Regions from separate parts of the Paenibacillus sp. RC21 genome, predicted to be linked through region 2. Evidence: riboswitches for the same ligand, from Rfam matches in the RefSeq annotation. Region 2 holds a riboswitch; each other region holds the start of a gene.

Region 1 (3,278 bases), on a different contig from region 2:
GCTGTCAGAAAGGAAACGACCGCACCCAGAAAAGATTGCATCACCACGCCCGATAAAATGAGACTTTGCGTCGGAATTTTGCCGCCTTCCCTCGCCAGCGTCAGCACCATCCACAACGTCAGCATTCCGGTCGTAAACGCCACCAGCGGCAGTGTCCATACGCCTACAAATGAAAATTGAAGCCCCCAATAAATCAGTACCGCTGCCCCTACCGAAGCCCCCGAGGATACCCCCAACGTGTAAGGATCAGCCAGCGGATTGCGCAGCACACCCTGAAATCCGGCTCCCGCCAGCGCAAGCGCTGCGCCTACCAGCATACCCAGTAACACACGCGGCAGTCTGACCTTCAAAATAATCTGCTCTGTGGATGTATTCCAATCCGGTGTAACCGTCTCACCTAACCACGGCAGATGGTTGACCAGAATACCCGTGATTTGGCTGACGGGAAGCTTGGCTGAACCGATGCCGAGACAGAGCAGCAGCGTCAGCAGCAATAAAGCAAGACCTGCCCCTCCAAAGCCAATCAGTCTACGATTCATTTGAAAATTTCAGGATACACGCCCTTGGCCACTTCCTTGAGACCTTCCGTTACACGCGGACCCGGCCGACTGATCAGATTATCATCCACGGCAAACACCCGGTTGAGACGAACAGCCGATATTTGATCCCATCCACTACGGGCTTTGATGATATCGCCCAGTGTCTGGCCTGTTTTGTCGTCCTTGACATTTTTGCTGTATAAAATGACGTCCGGATTGGCCGCAATAATATTTTCCTCACTGATCTGATACCAGCCCTTTTGTGTTGCAGCCACATTTTCGCCGCCCGCCAAAGAAATCAGCTCGTCCATAAACTCGCCCTTGCCGACCGTCCAGCCGGGTGAAAATTCGACGTAGACTCTCAGCTTTTGCCCTTTACCGATATTTTTAACACCGTTTTTCACTTCCGCTACATCGGCTCTCATCTTGTCGGTTACCGCTCTCGCTTCTTTCTGATGATCGGTAATTTTCCCATATAGTTCGATATTAGCCATGACATCTTCAACCGTTTTCGGCTCGGTTTTAAAAATCATAATTCCCATGTCACGCAGCTTGGTTGTCGCCTGCTCACTGAGTGATATCCCTGCAAAAACGACTTCCGGATTCGCAGCAATGATCGCCTCTTCATTCGGCTTCATAATACCGCCCACTTTGGGCTTCTTTGTAGCCGCTTCCGGGTAATCCGAATAGTCCGATACACCGACAATTTCCTTATCCAGTCCGATGGCGAACAGCGCCTCGGTTTCAGCCGGGGAGACGGAAACGATTTTGTCCGGCGCTTTTTTGAACGTAAACTCCTGCCCGGTCGCATCCTTAATGGTCAGCGGGTAGACCGTTTTGCCCGGAGGCTCCTGAGCGGTTGCCGTCTGCCCCGGTTGCTGTGAAGCTTGATCCCCTTTATTTTCAGCGTTCTTTCCGTTAGCTCCACATGCACTCAGCACAACCGCCAAGACCAGAGCCAATAAGCCTGTAGTCCAGACCTTTATTTTATTCCCTGCCATAATTTACACCCCTCCATATAAATTCTTTTAAGAGCGTCACTTGAACATCATCCGATATCTGCTAAATCCAGCCTTCTTTTCCTTTCAAAAAACCCCTGCATCCTCAGATAAGGACACAGGGGTCACGTTAGCGCAGATCGTACGCAGGCGGCAGTTTCTTCCGCATGGACAGTCACTGCGAACACGTCATCCTTTCCTCGAAGGACTATGGTGACAGGCGGACGGGCAGGTATCCTGACTTACAGAAACATGCGACAGCCTGTTGCTCCTTCATATGCTTTATGGCACATAAAGCAGAGCGGGCTGGCATTTTTCCATTTACAGTGGCGGGACCGCGCCGGATTCAAACCGGCTTCCCTTTTAACAGCGCACCGGAAAGAACCCGAGGGTTTCATCCCGCTGCACCGACCTCGTCTGCTGGATATTTGATGTAGTGTTGGTCAAGCCGTTCTTTTACTTGATGATTATAGGTTAAAAAAGACTGGCTTACAACCCAAACCGCCTGTTTACCTGCCCTATGTCTGTGATCATGAGAAGTATAGCGTAGTCAGTTCATCCAGGTTATTCGGGAGTAGCAAATGCGGAGCCAGAGCTATAAACATCATGCCTGCTCCACCAGCCATCCGGTGAACTTATGCCCTGTAGCCAAATCTGGATGTGATTCTGTAGAACGGGTGGCGGTTAAATCTGCAAATGGCTTTTGTGCCAAACTCAACCGAATCGTAATTGCCGCTCCCGGCTTCGGATTCAGGCTCCAAAAATCATGACCCGGTACCAGCATACAAGCCAACTGACGAATCACTCCACCATGCGTGACGACCAGAACAGAAGGTGGAGCATCAGACAAACCTGTTTTCTGAATCTCCATCATTTTACGCCACTCATACAAAGAGTATAGAAATTCACCCAGGCGGTTCACAAAGTCTTTCCAGGACTCTCCACCCGGCGGCGTAACCCGTTGCGGCTCATCAATCCACGCGCGGTACAACGCCACATCCTTGAGCATATCATACGTTTTTCCATCCCATTCCCCAAAATGAAGCTCTCTCAGACGTGGTTCCATGGTGGCAGACCAAGCAGACATATTATCTGGTTTCAGTTCCGATTCTGGCAAAATGATCTGCAAGGTCTGACGACAACGTATCAAGTCACTACAATAGATTCGGGCAAAGGAATGTCTCTGTAATTTTTCCCGCAAAGACTCTAATTCCTGCTCTGCTCCCGGTAGCAAGCCCAGATCGGAGTGCCCCAGGTATCGACGTTCCCTGTTCCATAAGGTTGTGCCGTGACGTACCAGCACAAGCTCCAAATCCCATTGCGGGTGTTCTGTAAAATAATGCTTCAAGGTCATGTCACTTCCTGCTCTATTGCCGGTGTTCGGTGCGTCACGCTTCATCACTGCGTCCACCCCAGTGCATAGCATCCGGCGGACACGAACAGACACAATCCCACGAACATACTGGACACGGCAAACATCAGCCGAATCGTATGTCGGATATCCTCCGGCTCCATCGGTCGCACCAGTTCTCCCATATATGCACGGAAAGAGCGCACGCCATGATATACATTATAGCCCCCGAGACGAATTCCCAACGCACCCGCAACTGCTGATTCTGGAAAGCCACTGTTCGGACTGGGATGCAGCCGCGCATCTCGCCTTACCATACGCCAGCTACGTCCAGCATCATGCCCATAAACCCACGCCGCTACTACCAGCATACCCGCTGTCAGGCGTGCC
Region 2 (3,278 bases):
CTACGAGGGCATTATCGGGACAAGCTGTCCCGAATGCGGTGCTGATGAAGAACATACGCATTTTCAGCGCTTGCGCCGGGTAACCGGATATCTGACAGGTGATTATACCGTTCGCTTCAACGCCGCGAAGCAGGCTGAGGTGCGTGACCGGGTGAAGCATCGGTGAATTTGTGCGGCTACATTCCGGAATCTCTGAACGAAGGGCATGGCCTGCGTACCGTCGTATTCATTAGCGGTTGCCGCCATGCCTGCCCCGGCTGCTTCAATCCCTCGTCATGGAGCTTCCGCGCAGGTGAACCGTTCACACTGGAGCGACAGCAGGAAGTCATCCGTGACATCGCAGATAATCCACTGCTGGACGGGTTAACCCTTTGCGGCGGAGACCCTTTTTTCTCGGCATCGGAATGCACGCAGTTTGTGCGCGACTTCCGCGCTGCCTGCCCTGACCGAACCGTGTGGGCCTATACGGGCTTTGACTATGAGGAGCTGCTTACGGATCAGGCCCGCCGGGAGCTGGCGCTGCTGTGCGATGTGATTGTGGACGGTCCTTTTGTAGAACAGCAAAAGGATCTGACCCTTCCCTTCCGGGGCAGCCGCAATCAACGACTGGTGGATGTGAAGGCCAGCATTCAGGCAGGATCTATAGTTACATTAGCCTAAGGCGATGTTATACTCGCATGAGATACTACACCCTAAGACAAATCCTTTCCTTATGGAGAGGGCTTGTCTTTTTTTGCATGTAGTTCATTTTAGATTTAAACAGAGTTTATATTGCGTATCCTGCAAGTTTCACTTATGATGGTGAACAAGTATACGAGTGCATAATTATTCGTCATACCATAATCGCATAGCTTGGAGATAGGTGTCTGTTCTATTCAGTACAGGCTTAAAAGGGAAGCTGGTGCAAGTCCGGCGCGGTCCCGCCACTGTAAACGGGGAATTTTCAGCTGTTGATACACCCACTGGTCCACAGACCGGGAAGGAGCGCTGAAAGTCATGATCCGTAAGTCAGGAGACCTGCCTATTTCAACAACATCGCAAGTACCTACGGGAGATAGGGAGGTGTTAAGAGCAGTCGCCGAATTTTCATTTTTTAAATAACGGAGGCATTCTTTCCCCTACTCATTTTTAACCCCGGGGAGGAATGTCTTTTTTTGTACGCAAAAATAAACTGGCTACCAGCCTGGGAGGAAAAGTACATGTCATTTACCGAATTGCCTGAGTTGTCCGGCTTGATCAGCAGTAACCTGGGATATCCGCGTATCGGAGGAAACCGGGAATGGAAGAAAGCACTGGAACGCTTCTGGAACGGCAGCATGGATGAAAGCGAATTGCATACCGAGATGAAACGATTGCGATTGGAGCATCTGAGCAAGCAGCGCGACAAGGGAATCGATCGAATTCCGGTCGGAGACTTTTCCTATTACGATCACATGCTTGATACATCCGTGATGTTCGGTCTGGTGCCGGAACGGTTCAACTACCGTCCCGATGGGCCTGTTCCTCTGTCCGTCTATTTCGGGATAGCCCGTGGACAAAAGGGTGCCACCGCCAGTGAAATGACCAAATGGCTGAATACCAATTACCACTACATCGTACCGGAATTGGCAAATGCAACTCCGGTGTTCACCGAGAATAAGCCGTTGCAGGCTTATCGTGAAGCGAAACAGGAACTAGGAATTGAAGGTAAACCCGTCATTATCGGTCCTTATTCGTTCGTTGCTCTGTCCAAAGGCTATGACCGTAAGGATTTGGCCGCGATCATACGAAGCTTCCTGCCACTGTACGCCCGCGTCCTGTCTGAGCTGGCTGCGGAAGGCGTTCAGTGGGTGCAGGTAGATGAGCCTGTCTTGACCACCTCATTCCCGACAGAGGATTTGGACATTATTCAGGAGGCCTATGAGGCTCTGGCCCAAGCTGCTCCATCCTTAAATATCGTGCTGCAAACCTACTTTGGCAGTCTGGATCATTATGAGCGCCTGTCCACGCTCCCGGTACAGGGAATAGGTCTTGATTTTGTGCACGATGATGGCGAAAACCTGGAACATGTGCTACGACATGGCTTCCCCGCAGGGAAAACGCTGGCCGCTGGTGTTATTGACGGGCGCAATATATGGCGCTCCGATCTGAACACCGTAGCTGCGCTGCTTGGACAACTGGCAGAGCAAACCACCGCTGCACAGCTCATCGTGCAGCCATCATGCAGTCTGCTGCATGTGCCAGTCAGTCTGGAAGCAGAGCACAAGCTGGACCGAGAGCTGGTGCAAGCGCTGGCCTTTGCCGATGAAAAGCTGGAAGAAATCGCAGCTTTGACCGCTGCGCTTGGCAAACGCGAACCCTCGGCAATTGCCAAGCTTGAGCAGAGTGCGGACGTGGTAGCCCGCTTCAACAGCTCGGCGGCACGAGTACAGACCGCTACCGATATGGCGGATCTACTGGCGAAAGAGCCGCAGTCACGCAGCGTTCCCTTCGCTGAGCGTCGTGTGATCCAGCAGGACAAGCTGAATCTGCCTCCACTGCCTACGACGACGATTGGCAGCTTCCCGCAAACCGCAGAGGTTCGCAAAGCCCGTCTGCACTATCGCAAAGGGGAATGGTCTGCCGAGCAGTATCGGACGTTCATTCAGCAGCAAATCAAGGAATGGATTGATATCCAGGAGGACATTGGCATTGATGTGCTCGTACACGGGGAATTTGAGCGGACAGACATGGTTGAATTTTTTGGCGAAAAGCTGAAAGGCTTTGCCTTTACACAAAACGGGTGGGTGCAGTCCTACGGCTCCCGGTGTGTTAAACCGCCGATTATATACGGAGACGTGTCGTTCGATCAACCCATGACCGTGGAAGAAACGGCCTTCGCCCAATCGTTGACCTCCAAGCCAGTCAAAGGAATGCTGACAGGTCCGGTAACGATTTTGAACTGGTCCTTCGAACGTAATGATATTCCTCGCAGTCAGGTTGCTTTACAGTTAGCACTGGCCCTGCGTGCAGAGGTAGAAGCACTGGAAAAAGCGGGGATTGGCATGATTCAGGTCGATGAACCCGCGATCCGTGAAGGGCTTCCACTGAAAAAAGAACAGCAGCAAGCCTATCTGGCGTGGGCGGTTCAAGCCTTTCTTGTTACAACAGCAACCGTTGAACCCGCCACCCAAATCCATACGCATATGTGCTATTCCGAATTTCAGGATATGATCCAATCCATCTCCGATATGGATGCCGACGTCATTTCTATTGAAACCTCGCGTAGCCACGGAGAACTGATTGTCAGCTTTGAGGAT
Region 3 (3,278 bases), 250 kb from region 2:
GCGCCGTAATGTAGTAATATTCAATCGGATGCGGTGTAAAGCCCTCAACCCCTTTTTTCACCCCAAATACATTATCAGGGTGAACAATAAACGACTGCGGCAAATCGGTATTAATGATATCCAGCGCTTGCAATGTCACGGCATTACGCTGTGCTGTATCCTTCGCCAGCTTCAAGCTGCCAAGAAGGTTCTCCAGCGGTTTGGAACCATAACGGCTTACATTGGCCTCGCTTTTAGAGGAATAAAACATGTCCATAAAATATTGCGGCTCCCCCGTATGGGCAGTCAGCATACTGTACATGGCAAAATCCCAATCGTTTTTGGTTAGCGCCTCGTCGATATTTTCCACCTTGCGGATCTTCACCTGGATGCCCTCTTTCAGCAGTTGGCTCTGAATCACCTCAGCCATGACCGAAAGCTCTGGACGCTGAGGGAAGGTCAGCAACGTAACCTCGAACGGCTTGCCTTGCTTGGTCCATGTACCTTGGGCATCCTTTTGCCAACCATCCTTCGTCAACAACTGCTCCGCCGTTCCGTCCAGCGCTTTACGTTCCACCTTGCCGAAGAAGAGAATGCTCGGGAATGGGCTGCTTGCCTCCGTACCATAGCCTCTCATGATCGCACTCACAATGGATGCACGTGGTATCAGGCTGTCCACTACTTTGCGGTTCGCGGCATCCTTGAACACAGGCGACTCCATGTTATACACGATCATATGAGTGCGCAAAGAGGGAGCCGACAGCACTTGCAGCTTATCGTTCTTTTTTAATACCTCCGCGTTATCCACCGGAATATCAGTCGCTACATCTACTTCGCCAGATTGCAGCGCCAACAGGCGTGAATTGCCGTCCGTAATGAACTTCATCGTTGCTTCAGCCAGCCGTGCCTTCTCGCCCCAATATTCGTCATAACGCTCTACGACCAATGACTGATCCTTGTTGAACGCTTTAATTTTAAAAGCACCTGTCATCGCAGGGTAGCTCTGCTCATCCTTCATAGACGCTACATCCAGCACAATCGTCGATGGATCAGCCAGATTGGACACCAGCGCTGAATTGGGCTGGTTTGTCGTGATTTTCAACGACAGCGGCCCAGTTACATCAATCGACTTTACGTCTAGCAAATCCTTTGCCAAATGGCTTTTCTCGATGGAGCGCAGCAGGGAAGCCTTCACACTTTCCGCGTCCATACTCTTTCCGTCATGAAAAGTGACCTTATCCTGCAAGCTGAACGTCCAAACTGTGGGACTGTCCTGCTTCCATTCCTTGGCCAGCCAAGCCACTGGTTCCAGCTTTTCATTCAAACGGACAAGTGTCTCACCTGCGCCGGACCGCATGACATCCCAGCTATTGTCTCCGTGCGGGTCAACGCCCGACGGTTTCCACGTATACGCCATCACCAGTTTCTTATCTGCTGTAGCCTGTTGTGTGGATGTGTTCTCGCCCTTGCTGGGGCTATCCGCCGTCTTATTAGTTGTCGAGCATCCCGAAAGAGCCATAACTGCCAGCAGTAGCATCACCCCTGTACATATAAACCATGAACGCTTTTTACGATTGCTTATCATTCTATTGACTCCCCTCATCTTGTAATCTCATACATACCTAACGCGAAAAAAGCATCCCCGACCGCTTAATCAGCAGTCAGAAATGCTTTCATTATAAAATGCCTAAGCTCACCCTCTTCACCCTCTAAAAACAAGGGGGATCGGATCGGTTTCAGACATTCCCGTATGCAGCACGCCTAACCACCTCCCCAGCATCCCGTGGGTCTGACAGTGATGTTAAAACAGGCAGGTCTCCTGACTTCAGGCTTATCTCTCAGGCCTTCCCGGTTCTTCACAGTTCCAGTGGCTGTTCCGAAAGCTACAGCAATTCCCTGCTGATGCCTGTATACAGTGGCGGGTCCGTGTCGGAATCTACCGAACTTCCCTTTTAAGTGAACACGCACAACAGCCATCTACATGATTTCAGCGAAACCCTGTAGGTGGAAAGTCCGGTTCACACCTGTTTTCTTCCTTTATTCCTCTATATTACGAATTAGGACTATCTTATTTTGTTGTTACAGGCTTGTCAACAAATGTCGCATAATAATTTAAATTTTAATGATACAGCGAGAAACAAGGCTGTGGCTTTGCGTTGCGTGTACGCAATGGACGTGATAAAATTAGGTATAGAGATAACCACCGTGTCCGTATACTAAAAAGAGTCTTCGCCGCTACCAACGGCAAAGACTCTTAGGACTTGAAAGGCTGTGGATCACCACGGCGCGCTAAATGCTTAGCTAAACCCACCGTTAGGCGCCTAACCTAATTAAGCGGTGGGTTTTCGCTTGTTCCGAAATTTCCGACGTAGCCAGCGATAAAGTTTACGAATACTAAACACCAGGCTTAGTAACGTAACCATCCAACGCAACACATCGTAGCACGACACAAGGTTGACCATCGGCTTCACCCCCTTTCGGGAAGCTGCGCCGTGGTCTGAAAACATCCACCACTATTCAAAATCCATAAGGTAGATTATACCATGACCTCGCCTACCACTCTAGCAAATTCTTCTAATAGAATCTCAAACCCCGATCTTCATACAGGAAGAGGGTTTTATCAATAACTCTATGCCAAAAAGCCGGAAAAAGAGGCTTACGTCCTCTCTCCGGCGGTCTTTATCTAATCCTAATTATCAAACCTTCTGCGGAACCTCCGCCACCGTCCCGCCTTCGACTGACTCGCCCTGTTTTTTCGTTAAAACGATATTCAAGACAATCGCCGTAATCGAGCCGGATACGATGCCGTTTTGCAGCAGCATTTTGGCAAAGCTCGGCAGTTGGTCAAACACTTGGGGCAGCACGGCAGAGCCGAGGCCCACCGCAATGCTACATGCCGCTATCAGCAGATTGCTTTCCTTCCGCAAGTCCACTTCTGACAAAATAGACATGCCCGACGCAGCAACCGAACCGAACATGACGATCATCGCCCCTCCCAGCACAGCATTAGGAATCACTGTCGTTAAGGCAGCCAGTTTGGGCAACAGACCAAGAACAACCATAATACCACCCGCAGCAAAAATAACGTTCCGCGACTTGACACGTGTTAATGAGATCAGACCTACATTTTGCGAGAATGCCGTGTAAGGAAACGCATTGAAAATACCCCCGAGCATAATCGCAAGTCCCTCAGAGCGCAGCCCATTGACGATTTGCTTCTGCTCTACCTTCTGGTCAATCGCCTTGCCCACTGCCAAATAAACGCCCGTAGACTCGACCATGCTGACAATATTAACGAT

Evidence for each region. Region 2 has a riboswitch for cobalamin ahead of metE (5-methyltetrahydropteroyltriglutamate--homocysteine S-methyltransferase). Riboswitches for the same ligand answer to the same signal wherever they lie in the genome.
Region 1: another riboswitch for cobalamin. It lies ahead of ABIA61_RS12500 (ABC transporter substrate-binding protein); the one in region 2 lies ahead of metE (5-methyltetrahydropteroyltriglutamate--homocysteine S-methyltransferase).
Region 3: another riboswitch for cobalamin. It lies ahead of ABIA61_RS16030 (ABC transporter substrate-binding protein); the one in region 2 lies ahead of metE (5-methyltetrahydropteroyltriglutamate--homocysteine S-methyltransferase).

The regions. Positions count from the first base shown of each region.
Region 1 is NZ_JBIYCS010000003.1:586,424-589,701, reverse strand. Features, by position in the region: gene ABIA61_RS12505 (FecCD family ABC transporter permease) at 1-539, opposite strand, end outside; gene ABIA61_RS12500 (ABC transporter substrate-binding protein) at 536-1,540, opposite strand; cobalamin riboswitch at 1,748-1,941, opposite strand; gene ABIA61_RS12495 (histidine phosphatase family protein) at 2,142-2,891, opposite strand; gene cbiB (adenosylcobinamide-phosphate synthase CbiB) at 2,936-3,278, opposite strand, start outside.
Region 2 is NZ_JBIYCS010000004.1:301,195-304,472, forward strand. Features, by position in the region: gene ABIA61_RS14925 (anaerobic ribonucleoside triphosphate reductase) at 1-166, shown strand, start outside; gene nrdG (anaerobic ribonucleoside-triphosphate reductase activating protein) at 163-660, shown strand; cobalamin riboswitch at 844-1,039, shown strand; gene metE (5-methyltetrahydropteroyltriglutamate--homocysteine S-methyltransferase) at 1,200-3,278, shown strand, end outside.
Region 3 is NZ_JBIYCS010000004.1:555,843-559,120, forward strand. Features, by position in the region: gene ABIA61_RS16030 (ABC transporter substrate-binding protein) at 1-1,564, opposite strand, end outside; cobalamin riboswitch at 1,772-1,969, opposite strand; gene ABIA61_RS16035 (nucleobase:cation symporter-2 family protein) at 2,676-3,278, opposite strand, start outside.